DNA from 2 places in the Streptomyces altiplanensis genome. Region 1 is predicted to be linked to the other one. Evidence: riboswitches for the same ligand, from Rfam matches in the RefSeq annotation. Region 1 holds a riboswitch; the other holds the start of a gene.
What was found. A riboswitch is a leader RNA that binds a small molecule or an ion and turns the genes downstream of it on or off. The one in region 1 is predicted to bind glycine.
Positions count from the first base shown of each region.

Region 2: it holds a riboswitch for glycine, as region 1 does, so the genes downstream of both, gcvT (glycine cleavage system aminomethyltransferase GcvT) here and gcvP (aminomethyl-transferring glycine dehydrogenase) in region 1, are expected to answer to the same signal.

Region 1 covers NZ_JBSFUB010000065.1:29,382-33,314, forward strand. The annotation lists gene gcvP (aminomethyl-transferring glycine dehydrogenase) at 1-2,535, opposite strand, end outside; glycine riboswitch at 2,771-2,867, opposite strand; gene ACWD0Y_RS24870 (PRC-barrel domain-containing protein) at 2,983-3,348, shown strand; gene ACWD0Y_RS24875 (DNA polymerase IV) at 3,276-3,933, opposite strand, start outside.
Region 2 covers NZ_JBSFUB010000017.1:58,171-62,103, forward strand. The annotation lists gene glyA (serine hydroxymethyltransferase) at 1-130, opposite strand, end outside; gene gcvH (glycine cleavage system protein GcvH) at 150-530, opposite strand; gene gcvT (glycine cleavage system aminomethyltransferase GcvT) at 589-1,704, opposite strand; glycine riboswitch at 1,745-1,844, opposite strand; glycine riboswitch at 1,845-1,963, opposite strand; gene ACWD0Y_RS11255 (AAA family ATPase) at 2,134-2,874, shown strand; gene ACWD0Y_RS11260 (enhanced serine sensitivity protein SseB) at 2,885-3,658, shown strand; gene ACWD0Y_RS11265 (enhanced serine sensitivity protein SseB C-terminal domain-containing protein) at 3,730-3,933, shown strand, end outside.

The sequences.
Region 1 (3,933 bases):
CGCGTGGAAGCCGTAGTCGATGAGGCGCTTGGCGATGTCGTCCACACTGACGCCCGTCGCCTTCGACAGCGGCCGCAGGTCGACGATGGCCTCGTGCGCCACCAGCCCGTTGGGGCCGGTGTAGAGCACGGGGTAGTGCGGCTCCAGCCGCTTGGCGATGTAGTTCGCCGCGAGCACGGCGACCTGCGTGGCGCGCTTGAGCCCCTCGCCGCCCATCAGGCGGACGTACGCCCACGAGATCGGCAGGATGCCCGCCGAGCCCCACGGGGCGGCCGAGATGGGCCCCACGCCCGTCTCCGGGCCGGCCGTCGGCTGGAGCGGGTGGTTCGGCAGGTACGGCGCCAGGTGGGCCCGGACACCGACCGGACCGACGCCGGGGCCGCCGCCGCCGTGCGGGATGCAGAAGGTCTTGTGCAGGTTCAGGTGCGAGACGTCGCCGCCGAACTTGCCCGGCTTGGCGAGCCCGACCAGCGCGTTGAGGTTGGCGCCGTCGACGTAGACCTGACCGCCGGCCTCGTGCACCGTCGCGCAGATGTCGGCGACGTGCTCCTCGAACACCCCGTGCGTGGACGGGTAGGTGATCATCAGCACCGACAGCTCGTCGCGGTACTGCTCGATCTTGGCGTGCAGGTCCTCGACGTCGACCTCGCCGTCCTCACGGGTCTTGACGACGACGACCTTCATGCCGGCCATGACCGCGCTCGCCGCGTTGGTGCCGTGCGCGGACGACGGGATCAGGCAGACCGTGCGCTGGTCGTCGCCGTTGGCCCGGTGGTACGCCCGTACCGCCAGCAGGCCCGCGAGCTCGCCCTGCGAACCGGCGTTCGGCTGGATCGACACCGCGTCGTACCCGGTGACCTCGGCCAGCCGCTCCTCCAGCTCCCGGATGAGCGTCAGGTACCCCTGCGCCTGCTCGACCGGCGCGAAGGGGTGGACCGCCCCGAACTCGGGCCAGGTGACCGGCTCCATCTCGGTGGTCGCGTTCAGCTTCATCGTGCAGGAGCCGAGCGGGATCATGCCGCGGTCGAGCGCGTAGTCGCGGTCGGCGAGCTTGCGCAGGTAGCGCAGCATCGCGGTCTCGGAGCGGTGCTGGTGGAAGACGGGGTGCGTGAGGACCTCGTCGGTCCGCAGCAGACCCTCGGGCAGCGCGTCGGCCGCCTGCGCGTCGAGCGCCTCGATGTCGGCGTCGACCCCGAAGGCCGCCCAGACCGCGGCGATCTGCGCGCGGCCCGTCGTCTCGTCGCAGGCCATGGAGACGTGGTCGGCATCGGCCAGGTACAGGTTGACCCCGCCCTCACGGGCCGCGGCGACGACGTCGGCCGCCCTGCCCGGGACCCGCGCGGTCAGCGTGTCGAAGTACGAGCCGTGCACGACCTCGACCCCGCCGGCCCGCAGGCCCTCGGCGAGCAGCGTCGCGTAGCGGTGCGTGCGGCGCGCGATGCCGCGCAGCCCGTCGGGGCCGTGGTAGACGGCGTACATCCCGGCCATGACCGCGAGCAGCACCTGCGCGGTGCAGATGTTGCTGGTGGCCTTCTCCCGGCGGATGTGCTGCTCACGCGTCTGGAGCGCCAGCCGGTACGCCTTGTTGCCGTCGGCGTCTACGGAGACACCCACGAGCCGCCCCGGCAGGCTGCGCGCGAACTTCTCGCGTACGGCCATGAACCCGGCGTGCGGGCCGCCGAAGCCCATCGGGACGCCGAAGCGCTGGGTGGTGCCCACCGCGATGTCCGCGCCGAGCTCGCCGGGCGAGGTCAGCAGCGTCAGCGCCAGCAGGTCGGCGGCGACGGTGACGATCGCACCGAGCTCGTGCGCCTGCTCGATGACGGGCTTGATGTCCCGTACGGCGCCCGAGGCGCCCGGGTACTGAAGCAGCACACCGAAGACACCACGCTCGGCGGCCTCGGCCGGAATGCCTCCGGACAGATCAGCGACGACGACGTCGACCCCGGTCGGCTCCGCACGCGTCCGGATGACGGCCACGGTCTGCGGCAGCGTGTCCGAGTCGATCAGGAAGACGCCGTTCTTGACCTTGCCGACGCGGCGCGAGAGCGCCATGGCCTCGGCGGCCGCGGTGCCCTCGTCGAGCAGCGAGGCGCCCGAGGTCGGCAGACCGGTCAGGTCGGCGACCATCGTCTGGAAGTTGAGCAGCGCCTCCAGGCGGCCCTGCGAGATCTCCGGCTGGTAGGGCGTGTACGCCGTGTACCAGGCCGGGTTCTCCATGACGTTGCGCAGGATCACCGGCGGCGTGAAGGTGCCGTAGTAGCCGAGCCCGATCATCGGGGCGAGCACCTGGTTGCGGTCCGCGAGCGTACGCAGCTCGGCCAGGACCTCGGCCTCCGTGCGGGCGTCGGGCAGCCCGAGCGCCTCGGCGCTCTTGATGACGTCCGGCACCGCGGCCGCGGTCAGCTCGTCGAGCGAGCCGTAACCGACCTGGGCGAGCATCTTGGCCTGAGCTCCGGCATCGGGCCCGATGTGGCGCTGCTCGAAGGGGATGCCACGCTCAAGCTGTGAGAGCGGAATGCGGTTTGCGGTCATCTGCGGAAGGCCTCCTGGTCTGACGCGACCTGCGAGGGGCACCACGGCACGGGTACCCGGACGGCCTCCCCCTCTGTCATCTCAACCTGAGAGCTTCACCGGAAGACCGTACGGACGTCGCTGACGCCGAGGGTCGTTCCGGCTTTCACCGTCGGTGAGGAAGGGAGCCGCAACAGGTGCTGTGCTCTTCTCCAGCACATGCCCGTCCGACGCCCGCCCTGCTTTCCAGAGTGACCTCGTCCGTGCGGTACGGGGGCCTGAGAGATTCCGGGGAGGATTTGCTCCTTCGGCGTCCCCGGCATGTTCACCGGAGACTCTCCCGCACGGGGTCAGCAGCCATTTGCCAGCCTACCAGCGAGCCTCGTCGCGGATCCCTCGAGTGGCCGAGTCCACAGTTGTGCACTTTCGTAGGGTCTTACGGAGCAGCTGCGATCAGTTGGAGGGACCGTGCAGACCGACATCGATCCGCGCAGTCTGATCGGCCGCAAGGCGTTCGACCGCAACGGCAACAAGATCGGAACGGTGGACGAGGTGTACCTCGACGACGCCACGGGAGTGCCCGAATGGGCAGCCGTACGCACCGGCCTCTTCGGCCGCGACGCCTTCGTCCCCCTGGAACCCAGCACGGTCGTGAACGACTCCCTCCGCGTCCCCTACGACCGCGCGCTGATCAAGGACGCCCCGGACTTCGGCGTCGGCCGCCACCTCTCCCCCGAGCAGGAACTCCAGCTCTACCACCACTACGGGCTCGACGTCGCCTCCCCCGCCCCCGACCGGGACTTCGGCCGGCTGGCCGGAGACGACCCCGCCTGATCCCCGGCCGCCCTCACCAGCGGGAGCGGATCCGACGGCACCAGATCCGGATCGTCCACCTTGAAGGTCCGCACCCGCCCGGGCGCCGACGTCGGCTCCTCGAACCGCACGGTGACCCTCCCGACCCCGCTGCCCTGCACCCATCCCGCTCCGTACACGGCGTGCCGCACGTCCTGCCCGGCCAGCCACCGGCGCTCCGGCGGCGCCTCGGGCACCGGCGCCCCGCCGCCGCCCGGATCCGCCTCCACGGCTTCTTCCGCCGACTGCGACTCCGCCTGCGCCCGCTCACCGGCCGCCTGGGCGAAAAGGTCCTCCTGCGTGAAGTCGGCGAGCCCGGTGACCCCCACCCCGAGCAGCCGCACCCCGCCCGTGGTGTCCACGGACTCCAGCAGCCGCCCTGCGGCCTCCCGCACCACCGCCGGGTCGTCCGTCGGCCCACGCAGCGTCTCGGAACGCGTCAGCGTCGAGAAGTCGTACCTCCGCACCTTGAGGACCACCGTCCTGCCCGACCGCCCGGCCGTCCGCAACCGCTGCACACACCGGTCGGACAGCCGGACCACTTCGGTCCTGATCCTGACCCGGTCA
Region 2 (3,933 bases), on a different contig from region 1:
TGACCGCGACCGGAGCGAAGTTCTCCGAGGCGATCATTTCGAGGGTGGACTGCTGGCGGAGCAGCTCGGCGTCGACGGCGGCGGCGACGTCCGGGTCGAGCTCATGGAGGGGAGTGTTGAGAAGCGTCATCACGGTCCCGTTCGAGGTCTTAGTTGCCGGAGGAGAAGGCGTTGTACTCGTCGGCGGAGAGCAGGTCGGCCGGCTCCTCCGCGACGTGCACCTTGAAGAGCCAGCCGCCCTCGAAGGGGGCGGAATTCACCAGCGACGGGTCGTCCACGACGTCCTGGTTGGACTCGACGACCTCACCGGTCACCGGGGAGTACAGGTCGCTGACCGACTTGGTCGACTCCAGCTCGCCGCAGGTCTCGCCCGCGGTCACCGTGTCACCGACCTCCGGGAGCTGGGCGTAGACGACGTCACCGAGCGCGTTGGCCGCGAACTCCGTGATACCGACCGTCGCGACGCCGTCCTCGGCGGTCGACAGCCACTCGTGCTCCTTGCTGTAACGCAGCTGCTGGGGGTTGCTCATGACCTGAATTCTCCTGTACGCGGGGGAGTGCTGGTGAACGGGAAGGTTGTGCGGGGGGTCACTTCTGGCGCTTGTAGAACGGCAGCGCAACGACCTCGTACGGCTCATGCGTACCGCGGATGTCGACGCCGACGCCGGAGGTGCCGGGCGCCGCGTGCGCGGCGTCGACGTACGCCATGGCGATCGGCCTGCCGAGCGTCGGGGACGGGGCGCCCGAGGTGACCTCGCCGATGACCCTGCCGTCGGCGACCACGGGGAAACCGGCGCGCGGGACGCGGCGGCCCTCGGCGACCAGGCCGACCAGCTTGCGCGGCGGCGCGGTCTCGGCGCGCTCGGCGGCGGCCTCGAGCGCGGCGCGGCCGACGAAGTCGCCCTCCTTCTCGAACTTCACGACCCGGCCAAGACCCGCGTCGAAGGGGGTCAGCGCGGTGGTCAGCTCGTGCCCGTACAGGGGCATGCCCGCTTCGAGGCGCAGCGTGTCGCGGCAGGAGAGGCCGGCGGGGACGAGACCGGCGTCCTTGCCCGCGTCCGTCAGCGCCTGCCACAGCTTCTCGGCGTCGGCCGGGGCCACGAACAGCTCGAAACCGTCCTCGCCGGTGTAGCCGGTACGGGCGATGAGGGCGGGGACGCCGGCGACGGTGCCGGGCAGACCGGCGTAGTACTTCAGGCCGTCGAGGTCGGCGTCGGTGACGGACTTCAGGATCCCGGGGGACTCGGGGCCCTGGACGGCGATCAGGGCGTACGCGTCACGGTCGTCCCGTACGACGGCGTCGAATCCGGCCGCGCGCCCGGTGATCGCGTCGAGGACGGTCTGGGCGTTTCCGGCGTTGGCCACCACCATGTACTCGGTTTCGGCCAGCCGGTACACGATCAGGTCGTCGAGGATCCCGCCGTCCTCCTGGCAGATCATGGTGTAGCGGGCGCGGCCGAGGCCGATCGTGCCGATGTTGCCGACGAGCGCGTAGTCGAGGGCGTTCACGGCCTGGGGGCCGGTGACGGTGATCTCGCCCATGTGGGAGAGGTCGAAGAGGCCCGCGCGGGTCCGTACGGCGTTGTGCTCGTCGCGCTCGCTGGCGTACCGCAGCGGCATGTCCCAGCCCGCGAAGTCGGTCATGGTCGCGCCCAGCGAACGATGAGTCGCGTCGAGGGCGGTGTGACGGGGGGCGTTGCTCATGTGTGGGGCTCCCAGGGCAGGGCATGACAGGTGAGGACAATCCTCCCCATCTGTCATCGGAACCTGAGAGGTTCACCGGGAGAGTCCCGGCTTGCACCTTGGGTGGAGCCGCGACACGGCGGCCCGCTTTTCAGATATGCCTCGCCCGCGCGGTACGGGGCCTGAGAGATTCAAGGGAGGGACTTGCTCCTTCGGCGTCCTGGGCACCGGGCACTCCTGGAGTGCTTCTGCGTGCTTCGGACTCTCCCGCGCGGATTCAAGCGGCCGGTATGGAGTTGGCGCGCACATCATTGCACGCATCCTCCGCCGGCGGGGCGGCCGGGCGGCACCCCGGCACAGACGCAAATCACTTGTGACGCATTACCTTTTCTTTACACTTCTTGGGCAAGGGTGGGGAAAAGGGCGGGGACACCTGACAGGGGGAGTGCGATGACGTTGCAGCGGCCCGGTACGTACGTGACGACCGCGGGCACCACGCACGGCACGGTGCCCGCACCGCAGGGCGTGCAGGCCGGGGAGAGCGCCCGCCGGCCGGTGCCCACCGTCCGCGACCTGCGCGAGCGGGCCGGGCGCAGCCCGCGGACGCTGGCCTTCGCGGCCGGCGACGTCGTGGTCGTCTCGGGGCTGCCCGGCAGCGGCAAGAGCACCCTCATCCGGCGTACGGCGACGGAGGGGGTGCACCGCATCGACTCGCAGGACGTCCGCGAGCGGTGGGAGGCGCGCATGCCGCGCCTGCTGCCGTACGCGCTCTACCGCCCCCTCGTACGGGCCGCCCACTACGCCGGGCTGCGGCGCGCCCTGCGGTCCGGCGGGAGCGTCGTGGTCCACGACTGCGGCACGCTCGCCTGGGTGCGGCGCTGGCTGGCGCGCGACGCCCGCCGGCGGGGCGTCGCCCTGCACCTGGTGCTGCTCGACGTGACGCCGCAGGTGGCGCGGGCCGGCCAGGAGGAGCGGGGCCGCGGGGTCTCGGGCTACGCGTTCGCCCGGCACCGGCGGGCGGTGGGCCGGCTGGTCCGGGACGCGGAGGGCGGCAGGCTCCCGGCCGGCTGCGCGTCGGCGGTGCTGCTGGACCGGGACGCGGCGGGGGCGCTGGCGGGGATCGGCTTCCCGGCCGGGACGCGGCTCCGGTTAGGGGAACAGCCCCTCGGGGCACCGCCGGCGCCGCGTTAGGGTCGTGCCCGTGGACTACCCAGACATCCCCCTGCCCGCCCACCCGCACGGCGGAGGCGGCTGGCCCGGCAACGAGCTCGAAGAGGTGCTGGCCGCCTCGCTCGGCGCCCCCGCCGCGGGCGCCCGCATCGTCGAGGTGCTGGGGCGCAGCCAGGTGTGGGTGCCGCTGCCGAACGGCGGCGGGCCCGACTCCCCGAACCTCGACCTGCCCACCCTGGACCTCCACGGCGAGGCGTACGTCCCCGTGTACAGCTCCGAGGAGCAGCTGCGCCGGTGCGCCGGGCCCCACATGTCCTTCGCCGTGGCGCCCGCCCGCGAGTTCGCCCGCGGCCTGCCCCCGCAGCTCGGCATCGCCGTGAACCCGGACGGCGCGGTCGGCGTGCCGCTGCCGCCGCCCGCCGTCGCCGAGCTCTGCCGGGCCGGCCGTACGCCGCTGGACGGGCCGGCCACCGGGGGCAGGGTGCGGCTCTTCGAGCCGGACTGGCAGGAGGAGCCGGTCGACTTCCTCTCCGCCGCGGCCGGTGAGTTCGAGGAGAGCGGTGTGGTGGTGACCGCCCGCCGGGCGCTCGCCAGTATCGAGGGCGAGTCCCCGACGCTGTTCGTCGGCGTACAGCTGGCGACCTGGGAGGGCGCCGACCCGAACGCCCCGATGGACGCGCTCGGCCGGGCGCTCGGCCGGGTCCAGGTGCCCTGGCCGGTCAACCTGCTCCTGCTGGACGTGGCGCAGGACCCGGTCGCGGGCTGGATGCTGGAGAAGGTGCGGCCCTTCTACACGCGCGCCTGACTCGTGCTCGGTGTCGGTGCTGCCGCTTAAGCTGGTGCAACACGGTGGATCGAAGAGGGGCGGGACCCAGGGTGAGCGCGTCAGGCACTGCGGCGGCCGGGCAGGTCGAGCACATGCTGCGCCAGGTGACACCCGGGCGGTACGACGCGTACGAGGCGCTGCTGCGCGCCCTCGCCGACCCGGCCGGCGGCCGGGTCTGGATGCTGCTCTGGCACGGCCAGGCGGGCTCCCCCGACGCCCAGTACGGAAACATGGAGGTCGACGGACTCGGTTAC